2 regions of the Aquipuribacter sp. SD81 genome follow, and region 2 is predicted to be linked to the other one. Evidence: predicted binding sites of a transcription regulator. Region 2 holds the regulator's gene; the other holds the start of a gene.
The links. Region 2 encodes LexA, which represses DNA repair genes until DNA is damaged. Its sites were predicted from a motif close to TCGAACANNTGTTCGA; they were not measured.
Positions count from the first base shown of each region.

Region 1: WAA21_RS09960 (DUF6504 family protein) is a predicted target of LexA. The motif match lies at 3,423-3,438, and genes of this name have one in related genera.

Region 1 is NZ_JBBAYJ010000014.1:11,336-17,166, reverse strand. It holds gene WAA21_RS09980 (phytoene desaturase family protein) at 1-408, opposite strand, end outside; gene WAA21_RS09975 (glycosyltransferase) at 405-1,550, opposite strand; gene WAA21_RS09970 (carotenoid biosynthesis protein) at 1,547-2,461, opposite strand; gene WAA21_RS09965 (YbaK/EbsC family protein) at 2,810-3,355, opposite strand; gene WAA21_RS09960 (DUF6504 family protein) at 3,490-3,885, shown strand; gene WAA21_RS09955 (SAV_6107 family HEPN domain-containing protein) at 3,885-4,370, shown strand; gene WAA21_RS09950 (DNA polymerase III subunit alpha) at 4,425-5,831, shown strand, end outside.
Region 2 is NZ_JBBAYJ010000019.1:51,377-57,207, forward strand. It holds gene WAA21_RS12375 (LysR family transcriptional regulator) at 1-224, opposite strand, end outside; gene WAA21_RS12380 (aminotransferase class V-fold PLP-dependent enzyme) at 320-1,387, shown strand; gene lexA (transcriptional repressor LexA) at 1,410-2,132, opposite strand; gene WAA21_RS12390 (LysM peptidoglycan-binding domain-containing protein) at 2,373-2,801, shown strand; gene nrdR (transcriptional regulator NrdR) at 3,072-3,638, shown strand; gene WAA21_RS12400 (vitamin B12-dependent ribonucleotide reductase) at 3,635-5,831, shown strand, end outside.

The DNA of each region.
Region 1 (5,831 bases), on a different contig from region 2:
CTCGGCGCGCTCCATGAACGCCGTCCACTGCGCCCCCGCCCCCTCGCCCAGGGCCGCGTCCAGCGCCGCGGCGACGCGCGTCCGGTCGGCGTTGGGCAGGTCGAGGACGGTCCCGTCGGGGAAGCGGTAGCGGAAGGCCGGGTCGACGGAGACGAGGTCGACGAGCCGGCTCAGCGGCTCCCCGGTCTCCGCGAACAGCTCCTCGTACACCGAGGGGAGCGTGAGCAGCGAGGGGCCGGTGTCGAAGCCGAAGCCGTCGCGGGCGTAGCGGCCGAGCTTGCCGCCGACCTGCGTCGACTGCTCGAGGACCGTCACCTGGTGACCGGCGTGCGCGAGCCTGACGGCGCTGGCCAGGCCGCCGAGGCCCGCGCCCACGACGACCACCCGGCTCGCCGGTGTCGTGCTCATCGTCCGTCCCTCCGCCGGTGCGTCCCCACGGGACGACCCTTCCACGTCAGCGTGCCGGAGCGCCGCCCCGCGAACGAGCGGGCGGTGAGCCACGCGGCGGCGGCGACGGACGCGGGGTGCGCGAGGGCGTCGGGCAGGGACCGTCCGCCGGTCCGCTCGGCGGCGACGTAGCGGCCGGCCACGCCCGCGAGGTACCCGACGGCCCCGACCCGGGAGCCGAGCAGCGCCGCGGCCGCGGGCCACACGTAGGTGAGCAGCAGGACGGCCATGACGGCGGCGGCGCCCGGCGCGGACCCGAACGCCGACCACAGCGACTTCGTGTACCCGGCCTCCACCTCCTGCCACGAGGAGTACATGCGGCACGAGGCGACCGTGCTGCCGTCGCACGGCACGCCGCGCCCGCCCGTGCGCTTGACCGCTCGGAGCAGCGCGATGTCCTCCAGCACCTCCCCGGCCACGGCGGCGTGGCCGCCCGCGCGACGGTAGGCGGCGGCGTCGACGGCGAGCAGCTGGCCGTTCGCCGCCGCGAGGCTCGCCCGCGGCGAGCGCTCGGCCGGACCGAGGGGCAGCGTCGTCAGCCACGACCACTGCAGCAGCGGCTGCACGAGCCGCTCGCCGGCGGTCACCGCCTCCTGGCGCGGGTACGGCGAGACGAGGTCGAGGCCGCTGCCGCGGAGCAGGGCGACGGTCGCGGCCACCGCGTGCGGGGCCAGGACGACGTCGGCGTCGACCAGGACGAGCACGTCGCCGGTGGCGGCCCGGGCGAGCCGGTCGCACGCGTGCGGCTTGCCGAGCCAGCCCGGCGGCGGCTCGGCGCCCTCCACCAGCCTGACGCGCGGGTCCCGCCGGGCGGCGGCGCGAACGACGTCGGCGGTGCCGTCGCTGCTGCGGTCGTCGCACACGAGGATCTCGAGGTCGGGGACGCCCACCTGCTCGGCGAGCCGCTCGAGCAGCCTCGGCAGCGTCGCCGCCTCGTCCCGCGCCGGCACGAGCACGCTCACGCGCTCCGTGGTCTCCGGCGGGTCGTCCGGCGGGCGTCGCAGCCGGGCCGCGTTGACGACCGTGTGGGCGGTGAGGGCGCACGCGAGCAGCGTCCCGGTGGTGGTGAGGACGGACCCGGCGCGACGGAGGGCGCGGCTCACGCCCGCGACCCGGAGCGGCGCACCCGCGCCGGTGCGGGCCCGTCGAGGCTCCGGCGCGCGCCCCGCACGTGCAGCCACAGGTAGGGCCCGACGAGCACGCCCATGCCCACGAACCCGTAGGCGGCGACCTCGGGTCGTCCGAAGAACGCGACGTTCGCCAGCGCCGAGCCGAGCCACGTCCAGCCCAGCAGCAGCGCGGGCACGAGCTCGTCGGCGGCGCGGCCGCGGCCCGCGGTCCGCGGCACGACGACGTCGAGCGCACGGACCATGACGAGCGACACCAGCACCCAGCCGGCGTAGTTCGTGAGGGGGATGCCGGGGACGCCCGGCAGCCCCGGCTCCGGGGAGGCGAAGACCCAGTGGCCGGCGTCGGTCATCTGCGGGTCGAGGTACAGGTCCCACGAGGCGAGGCCCAGCCCGCCGAGCACCGCGGTGAGCGCCGTGGTGAGCGCGGTGGTGAGCGCCGTGGTCGCCCGTGACCGGCTTCCCACGAGCGCGTCGGCGAGCCGCCGCCCGAGCAGGAGCATCGGCCACGCCATCATCGTCCAGGCGAGCGGGATGAGGACGGGGACGTCGAGCACCTCCCACCCGAGCGTGCCCGTGTACTCGTAGGGGCCGAAGGGGAACCCGGTCGCGGTGCCCACGGCCTCGGCCACCAGGCCGGCGCCGCCCGCGACGAGGAGCACGAGGACCGCGGTCCGGGCCCCCGCGGTGAGCGCGGCGTGCGCGAGGCTCGCCGCGCAGAACAGCACGACCGTCGCGGTCGTCGACCACGCGAGCGCCCGCCCGTCCAGCAGCGGGTACGCGACCTGGACGAGGACGGTGACGGCGGCGAGCACGAGCGGCACGCCGACGGGGCTCAGCAGCCCCCGGCGCCGGGCCCGGACGTCGCCGTCACGTGCGTCGCGCATGGTGCTCATCGTAGGTGCGGCCCGCCGCGGGGACACGGTCGGCGCCGGGCGTGCCCGCGGGTGCCCGGGGGCGGGGGCTCGGACCCGGCCGCCTCACGGGTGGGGGTCGCGGCGCTCACGACGGGGGCTGGGTCCGGAGGGTCGACACGCCGTCCGGGAGGGCCAGGACCCAGCACTCGTGCGGGTGCGACGAGTGCTGGGTCCCGCACGTGCGCGTCGGCGTGTCGCCGGGCGGGAGCCAGCACCCGTCGTGAGCGCCGCGCGAGGGGCCCGGCTGCGCCGCTCGTCCGACCGCGCGGCTCCGGGACGGCTCGGACGCCGGGGACGGGTGCGGCTCCGGGGGGCGGCTCAGCCGGTCGCCGGGGCGGCGGACACGGTGGCGCTCGTGCCGCCCGTGATGCGCACGAGCTCGTCGTGGGTGGTGGGGAACACGGCGTGCGGGTGCCCGGCGGCGGCCCACACCTCGCCGAGGTGGGCGAGGTCGGCGTCGACGAGGGTCGGCAGCTCGTGCGTGTGCCCGACGGGGGCGACCCCGCCGATGACGAAGCCGGTCGACTGCCGGACGAGCCCGGCGTCGGCCTTGCCGACGGAGGCGACGTCGAGCGCCCGTGCGACGAGGTCGGTGTCGACGCGGTGCCCGCCGGAGGCCAGGACGAGGACGGGGAAGGGGTCGTCGCCGCCGACGGCGTCGTGGTGGGGCTGCGCGACGAAGACGAGCGAGTTCGCGATCTGCGCGACGCCGACCCCCAGGCTCGCGGCGGCCTCGGCCGCGGTGCGGGCGCCGGAGTCGAGGGTGCGGATGCGCTCGGCGGCGTCGTCGACGCCCGCGGCGTGCAGGGCGGCGCGGACCCGGCCGACGCCGGCGTGGCTGGTGAGGTCGAGCGGCTCGGTCACGGAGCAGAGCCTAGGAGGCGGGCGACACGCCGGAGCGGTGGACGTCGACCGGGCTCGGTCCTACTCTTCGAACACGCGTTCGTTCGAACACAGGTTCGATCATGGACGAGGTCCGGGGAGCGAGGAGGTCCATCGTGCGCCGCTACGACGAGCAGGTCCAGGTGAGGGTCGTCGACCCCGGTGACGGGTCGCCCGCGAGGCCGGACGCCTTCATCTGGCGCGACCGCCTCCACGTCGTCACCACCGTCCTCGCCGACTGGCTGGAGCGGGAGGCGTGGTGGGAGGTCGACGTCCGCCGTGGCGAGCCGCTGCCCTACGAACGGAGGGTCTGGCGGGTCGAGGCCGGTCCCGGTCGCTGGGCGGGCACGGCCGTGTACGACATCGCCCGCGTCGTGCCGCTCGACCGGCTGGTGCTCGCCGGTGCGGGTGCCGCGGCCGCGGGTGGTGCGGGGCACGACCCGGGCCGCGGGGCGGCCCCCGTCCGGCCCGCCGGCGAGGGGGAGTGGTGGCTGCTGTGCCGGTTGGACTGATGACGGGGCCGACCTCCCGGGTGCTCGAGGTCCGTGAGGCCGAGATCGCGCTCGTGGCCGTGCCGGGCGCCGCCGCGGTCGCGCTGCTCGACCGCGCCCGCGAGGGGCTGCAGGCGGCGGCCGTCGAGCTCGACGCCGGTGCCCGCTGGACCGGGGCGCACCTGGCGGCGCTGCGGGCGGCCACCGCCGTGCTCGCCGTCCGCGGCCGGCCCGGTCCCGCCCGCTCCCGGCCGCGCAGCGTGTGGCAGGTCCTGCCGCGCCTCGCCCCGGAGCTCACCGAGTGGGCGCAGTACCTCGGCACGCTCGGCGGGCCGGCCGGCGCCCATCAGCCCGGCCACGACCCCGCCCGCCACCACGCGCGCCACGACGCGCGCCAGGCCGACGACCTGCTCCGCGACGCCGAGCAGTTCCTGCGCGCCGTCAGCCGGTGCCTCGGGCTGCCGTGGCGCCCCGTCCTGCCGGACGTCGTGCCCGGCTCGCGCTGACCGCCCCCGGTCCGCTCACCACCACCCGCTCGCCACCACCTCCGGAGCCCCACCGTGCCGTTCACCCACCTCCACGTCGCCTCCGGGTACTCGCTGCGCCACGGCGCCTCAACCCCGGCGGCGCTCGTGGCGCGCGCGGTCGAGCACGGCATGGACGCGCTCGCCCTCACCGACCGCGACGGCTGCTACGGCGCGGTGAAGTTCGCCACCGCGTGCGCCGACGCGGGCATCGACCCGCTGCTCGGCACCGACCTCGCCCTCGAGCCGTCCGGGGCGCTCGCGGGGCTGCCGGCGTGGGCCGACCCGTCGGCGGCCGTCGCGGCCCGTGCCCGCCGCACCCCCGCCCGCGGCGGGGCGCAGGTCGACCCCCGCCACCCGCGCGCGACCGTCCTCGCCCTCGGCGCGGACCGGCGTGCCGGGCTGCCGGCCGGGGCCGGGTGGGCGCGGGTGTGCCGGCTCGTGTCCGCGACCCACGCCCGCGGCGAGCGGGGGCGGCCCGTGGCCACCGAGGACCTCCTCGTCTCCCACGCGCGCGACCCGCGCACCGGCGCCCCCGCGCTCGCGGTGCTGCTCGGCCCGCACTCCGAGGTCGGCCGCGCCGTGCTCGCCCGCCGCGACGACCTCGCGGTGCGGCTGCTGCGCCGCTGGGCGGACCGGCTGCCCGCCGGGAGCCTGTTCGTCGAGGTCGTCCACCACCGCGGCCCCCGCGACACCCCCGGCAGCGTCGGGCTCGCCGCCCGCATGCTCGCCGTCGCCGACGCCGCGGGCGTGCCCGCCGTCCTCACCAACGCCGTCCGCCACGTCGACGTCGGCGACGGGCTCACCGTCGACGTGCTCGACGCCGCCCGCCGCCTCGTGCGCCTGGACCCCCGCCACCTCGACCGGACGACGAGCGCAGGGCACCTCGCCGACGGCGCCGACATGGCCGCCCGCGCCCGCGAGGTCGCCGGCCTCGCCGCCGGGCTGCCCGGCAGCCGCGACGAGGACACCGGCCGGATCGCCGCCCGCCTGCTCGCCACCACCGCCGCGCTCGCCGACCGCTGCCGCCTCGACCCCGCCGCCGACCTGTCCGTCGGCTCGGTCCACCTGCCGGAGGCCGAGGTGCTCGGCCACGACGCGGGCACCGACCTGCAGGCCGTCCTCGCCGCACGCTGCCGCGAGGGCCTGGACCGGGTCTACGGCGGGCGCGGCGTGCCCACGCCGACCGGCCACGCGGGCCCCGCCGACATCGCCGCGCGCCTCGCCGACGAGCTCGACGTCGTCGCGCGGCTCGGCTTCGCCGGGTACTTCCTCACCGTCGCGGAGGTGTGCGACCTCACCCGCGGCCTCGGCGTCCGGGTCGCGGCGCGCGGGTCGGGCGCGGGCAGCCTCGTGTGCCACGTGCTCGGGATCTCCGGGGTCGACCCCGTCCGCCACGGCCTGCTCATGGAGCGGTTCCTGTCGCCGCTGCGCGCGACCCTG
Region 2 (5,831 bases):
GCCTCCACGGCGACGGCGTGGCGGGCGAGGACGCGGCCGGGCTCCGTCGGCCGCGAGCGGCGGCCGACCCGCTCGACGAGCGCGGTGCCCATGACGCGCTCCGCCCGGCGCAGCTGCTGGCTCGCCGCGGGCTGGCTTACGCCCAGCCGCCGGGCGGCCGCCGACACCGAGCCCTCCTCGGAGACGGCCCGGAGCAGTCGCAGCACGTCGACGTCGAGGGGCAAGGGCGGCAGCCTACGACGACCCATAAGCCCTGTGGATGGGTCGCGGAAGAACCTGCTGCTTGTGGCATGACCGCGGCGGTGGGCACGCTGTCGGGGTGACGACCTCCGCGTGGGCACCGGCTCCGGGCTACCTCAACGCCTCGACCCTCGGGCTGCCTCCGCGAGCCACGGCGACGGCCGTGCACGAGGCGGTCGACGCGTGGCAGGCCGGGCGGGCGTGCGCTGTCGCGTACGACCGCCACGTCCAGGCCTCGCGGCGCCTCTATGCGCGGCTCGTCGGCGTGGAGCCGTCGTGGGTGGCGGTCGGCTCGCAGGCCTCCGTCCTCGTCGCCGAGGTCGCGGTGGCCCTGCCCGACGGGGCGCGGGTGCTCACGGTGGCCGGCGAGTTCAGCTCGGTGTGCGGGCCCTTCGAGGCTCAGGCCGGGCGCCGGGTGAGCGTTGCGGCGGTGCCGCTGGAGGACCTCCCGGAGGCGACCGAGCGGCTGCGGCCCGACGTCGTCGCCTTCTCGCTCGCGCAGTCCGCGGACGGGCGGGTCGTCGACGCCGACGGGGTGCGTGCCGCCGCGACGGCGTGCGGTGCGCTCACGGTGTGCGACACCACGCAGGCCGCCGGCTGGCTCGACGTCGACGCGGCCGCGTGGGACGTCACGGTCTGCTCGGCCTACAAGTGGCTGTGCGCGCCCAGGGGCAGCGCCTTCCTGACGGTCCGCCCCGCCGTGGCCGACCGCCTCAGCGGCCACAACGCCGGCTGGTACGCCGGGGAGGACGTGTGGGGGTCTGTCTACGGCCCCGGGCTGCGCGTCGCCGCCGACGCGCGGCGCTTCGACGTCAGCCCCGCGTGGCTCGCGTGGGTCGGCACGCAGACCTCGCTCGAGGTGCTGCTCGACCTGCCGGTCGACGTGCGCCGCCGCCACGGCGCGGACCTCGCCGACGCGCTGCGCGCCCACCTCGGCTGGGAGCCGGCGGGCCGTCCCGTCCTCGTGGTGCCCGACGCGGACGGCCGCGTCGTCGCCGCCCTCGGCGACGCCGGGGTCACGGTCGCCAGCCGCGCCGGTCGCGCGCGGGTGTCCTTCCACCTGTGGAACGACGGCGACGACGTCGACCGCGCCGCGGACGCGCTGTCGGCCGCGGGAGCAGCGGCGCTCGCACGGACCCCGGTCTGAGCGCGGCGACGCCTCCGACGCCTCAGACGCGGCGGAGGACCGCCGTCACCCGACCGAGGACGGTCGCGTCGTCACCCGGGATCGGCGTGTAGAGCGGGTTGTGCGGCATGAGCCACACGTGCCCGTCCCGACGCCGGTACGTCTTGACGGTCGCCTCGCCGTCGATCATGGCGGCGACGATCTCGCCGTTCTCCGCGACGGGCTGCTGGCGCACGACCACCCAGTCGCCGTCGCAGATCGCGGCGTCGACCATCGAGTCGCCGACGACCTGCAGCAGGAAGAGCGTGCCGTCGCCCACGACCTGACGGGGGAGCGGGAAGACGTCCTCGACGACCTCCTCGGCCAGGACGGGTCCGCCGGCGGCGATGCGGCCGACGAGCGGCACCATGCTCGCCTCCGGCATCGGGCTGCCCTCGTCGTGGGCGCCCGCACGCCAGGCCCCGGGCTCCTCGGCGGCCTCCGGCTCGACGACCGCCGTGACGTCGCCGGTCGGGGCCGGACGCCGGCGCGCGTCCTCGGGCCCGACGACCTCGATGGCCCGCGGGCGGTGCGGGTCGCGGCGCAGGTAGCCCTTGCGCTCGAGCGTGGCGAGCTGGTGGGCGACGCTGCTCGGGGACGTGAGGCCGACCGACTCGCCGATCTCCCGCATCGACGGCGGGTACCCGCGCGTGCGGACGGCCTCGCGGATGGTCTCGAGCACCCGGCGCTGGCGCTCGGTGAGCCCTTCCAGGTCCTGCCCTGCCATGTCGTCCTCCGTCGTCCTCGCCGGGGGTTGTGTCCGACCCCCGGGGTCTCCTCGGTGCGTGCCGCTGACCCGTCGTCCGGGTGATCAGGACGCTAGGAGGTCGAACACGTGTTCACAAGCACCGCGGGCGGCGTGTCGCCGTCCGTCGAACACACGCTCGACAAACCCTCGACCTGAGGTTAACGTACAGACGTTCGAAGGCGCGAGCCCCCACCGAACACCTGTCCAGAGGAGGAACCGATGAGCACCACCGCCGCCGCCCCGCTCCGCCCGACGCTCCACCGCGCCCCAGGCCGCCGTCCGGCCCTCGTGCTCACCCGGCGCGGCCGCGTCGTCGTGCGCGCCCTCGCGTGGGTCGCGACCACAGCCGCAGCGGCGCTCGCGGTGCTGCTCGTGTGGGTCGCGGCGGCGTCCTTCGTCGCCCCCGGGGCCTCCGCCGGCGACGGCCGCTCCGGCGTCGTGTCCGGGGTGGGCGCGACCTCGGTCGACGCCGACGCGGTCGGTGCGGTCAGCGTCGTCGTCGACCCGGGCGACACGCTGTGGTCGCTCGCGCGCGACCACGCACCCGACCGGGACCCGCGTGCCGTCGTCCACGACGTGGTCCGGCTCAACGAGCTCGCCTCGAGCACGGTGCTCGCCGGCGACCGGCTCCTCGTCCCCACCCGCTGAGCACCACGACCCCCGGCTGACCTGCAGGAGCGGGTCGGCCACGGGGAGATGCGTCCCCGAGGGCGGCGCCGCGACCCGACGACACGCCGTCGGAAGGCGGCGCCGCCCTCTTGCGTTGTCGGTGGTCGCTGCTACCGTTGCCACAACATCTAGTAGTTACACCCGTGTGGTTCATCCACATCTGGTCCACAGGTGGTCCACACGGTGAGGTGCCGTCGTCAACAGGTACCGCACAGGTCCGTCCACAGGGGCGGGGGAAGGGGGTGCGTCGTGCGCTGCCCGTTCTGCCGGTTAGGCGACTCCCGGGTCGTCGACTCCCGCACGGCGGACGACGGCACGGCGATCCGCCGCCGGCGTCAGTGCCAGGACTGCGACCGTCGCTTCACGACCGTGGAGTCGGCGAGCCTCACCGTCGTCAAGCGCTCCGGCGCGACCGAGCCGTTCTCCCGGGAGAAGGTCCTCTCGGGCGTCCGCAAGGCGTGCCAGGGCCGGCCCGTCTCCGAGGACGACCTCGCCCTTCTCGCGCAGAAGGTCGAGGAGGCCGTCCGCCAGACCGGGGCGGCCCAGGTGGACGCCCACGAGATCGGGCTGGCGATCCTGGGGCCGCTCCGCGAGCTCGACGAGGTCGCCTACCTCCGCTTCGCCAGCGTGTACCGGGCCTTCGAGTCCCTCGCCGACTTCGAGGAGGCGATCACCCTCCTCCGCGTCGAGCGCGCCGCCCACGAGCAGCAGCCCGAGCAGCAGTGCGCGCACCAGCAGCAGACCGCACCCGCACCCGTCCAGAGCACCGTCCGCACGCCGTCCGGCACGACCGTCACCCCAGGGGAGCCCGCATGACCGACACGACCTCGTCGACCCGACAGACCGCACCCGGCGCCGCCGGCCTCACCGTCGAGCGGGTGTGGACGACCCCCGGCGTCCACCCGTACGACGAGGTGACGTGGGAGTCGCGCGACGTCGTCCAGACCAACTGGAAGACCGGCGAGACGATCTTCGAGCAGCGCGGCGTCGAGTTCCCCGACTTCTGGTCGGTCAACGCCTCCTCGATCGTCACGACGAAGTACTTCCGCGGGGCGGTCGGCAGCGACACCCGCGAGCGGAGCCTCCGTCAGCTCATCGACCGGGTCGTGCTCACCTACACCAAGGCCGGCAAGGACCACGGCTACTTCGCCACCGACGCCGACGCCGAGGTCTTCGAGCACGAGCTCACGTGGATGCTCCTGCACCAGGTGTTCAGCTTCAACAGCCCCGTCTGGTTCAACGTCGGCACGCCCGCGCCGCAGCAGGTGAGCGCGTGCTTCATCCTCGCCGTCGACGACACGATGGACTCGATCCTCAACTGGTACGCCGAGGAGGGGCGCATCTTCAAGGGCGGCTCCGGTGCGGGTCTCAACCTCTCGCGCATCCGCTCGAGCAAGGAGCTGCTGTCCTCCGGCGGGACCGCGTCCGGCCCGGTGTCCTTCATGCGCGGCGCCGACGCCTCGGCCGGGACCATCAAGTCCGGCGGCGCCACGCGCCGGGCGGCGAAGATGGTCGTCCTCGACATCGACCACCCGGACATCGCCGAGTTCGTCGCGACCAAGGCGCGCGAGGAGAACAAGATCCGCGCGCTGCGCGACGCCGGGTTCGACATGGACCTCGGCGGCGACGACATCACGAGCGTGCAGTACCAGAACGCCAACAACTCCGTCCGCGTGAGCGACGAGTTCATGCGCGCGGTCGAGAACGGCACGGACTTCGGGCTGCGGGCACGCTCCACGGGCGAGGTCATCGAGTCCGTCGACGCCCGGGCGCTGTGGCAGCAGGTCGCGCAGGCGGCGTGGGAGTGCGCCGACCCCGGCATCCAGTACGACGACACGATCAACGACTGGCACACCACGCCGGAGTCCGGGCGCATCAACGCCTCGAACCCGTGCAGCGAGTACATGCACCTCGACAACTCCAGCTGCAACCTCGCGAGCCTCAACCTGCTGAAGTTCCTCACGGGCGAGGGCACCTTCGACGCCGAGCAGTTCGCGAAGAGCGTCGAGCTCGTCATCACGGCGATGGACATCTCCATCTGCTTCGCCGACTTCCCGACCGAGCCCATCGGGGAGACGACGCGGGCGTTCCGCCAGCTCGGCATCGGCTACGCCAACCTCGGCGCGCTGCTCATGGCCTCGGGCCTCGCCTACGACTCCGACGGCGGCCGGGCGCTGGCGGCGAGCATCACGAGCCTCATGACGGGGGTGTCGTACAAGCGCTCCGCGGAGCTCGCCGCCGTCGTCGGCCCGTACGAGGGCTACGCCCGCAACGCCGACGCCCACAAGCGCGTCATGCGCAAGCACCAGGCCGCCAACGACGCGATCCGCACCATGCACCCCATGGACCGCTCGGTGCAGGCCCTCGCGACCAAGGTGTGGGAGGCCGGCAACAAGACGGGCGAGACCAACGGCTGGCGCAACAGCCAGGCGAGCGTCCTGGCCCCCACCGGCACGATCGGCTTCATGATGGACTGCGACACGACCGGCATCGAGCCGGACTTCTCGCTGGTCAAGTTCAAGAAGCTCGTCGGCGGCGGGTCCATGCAGATCGTCAACCAGACGATCCCGCGCGCGCTGCGGAAGTTCGGCTACACCGAGGAGACGGTCGAGGCGATCGTCGCCTACATCGCCGAGCACGGGCACGTGGTGGACGCGCCTGGTCTCAAGCCCGAGCACTACGAGGTCTTCGACTGCGCGATCGGCCAGCGCTCCATCGCGCCGATGGGCCACGTGCGCATGATGGCCGCGGTGCAGCCGTTCCTGTCCGGGGCCATCTCCAAGACGGTCAACATGCCGGAGGAGGCGACGGTCGAGGAGGTCGCAGAGGTCTACTACGAGGGCTGGAAGTCCGGCCTCAAGGCGCTCGCGATCTACCGCGACAACTGCAAGGTCGGCCAGCCGCTGTCCAGCGGGTCCTCGGCCAAGGAGTCCGGCTCCACGACCGCGACCGAGGAGGTCAAGGTCGAGTACCGGCCCGTGCGGCGCCGGCTGCCGAAGAAGCGTCCCG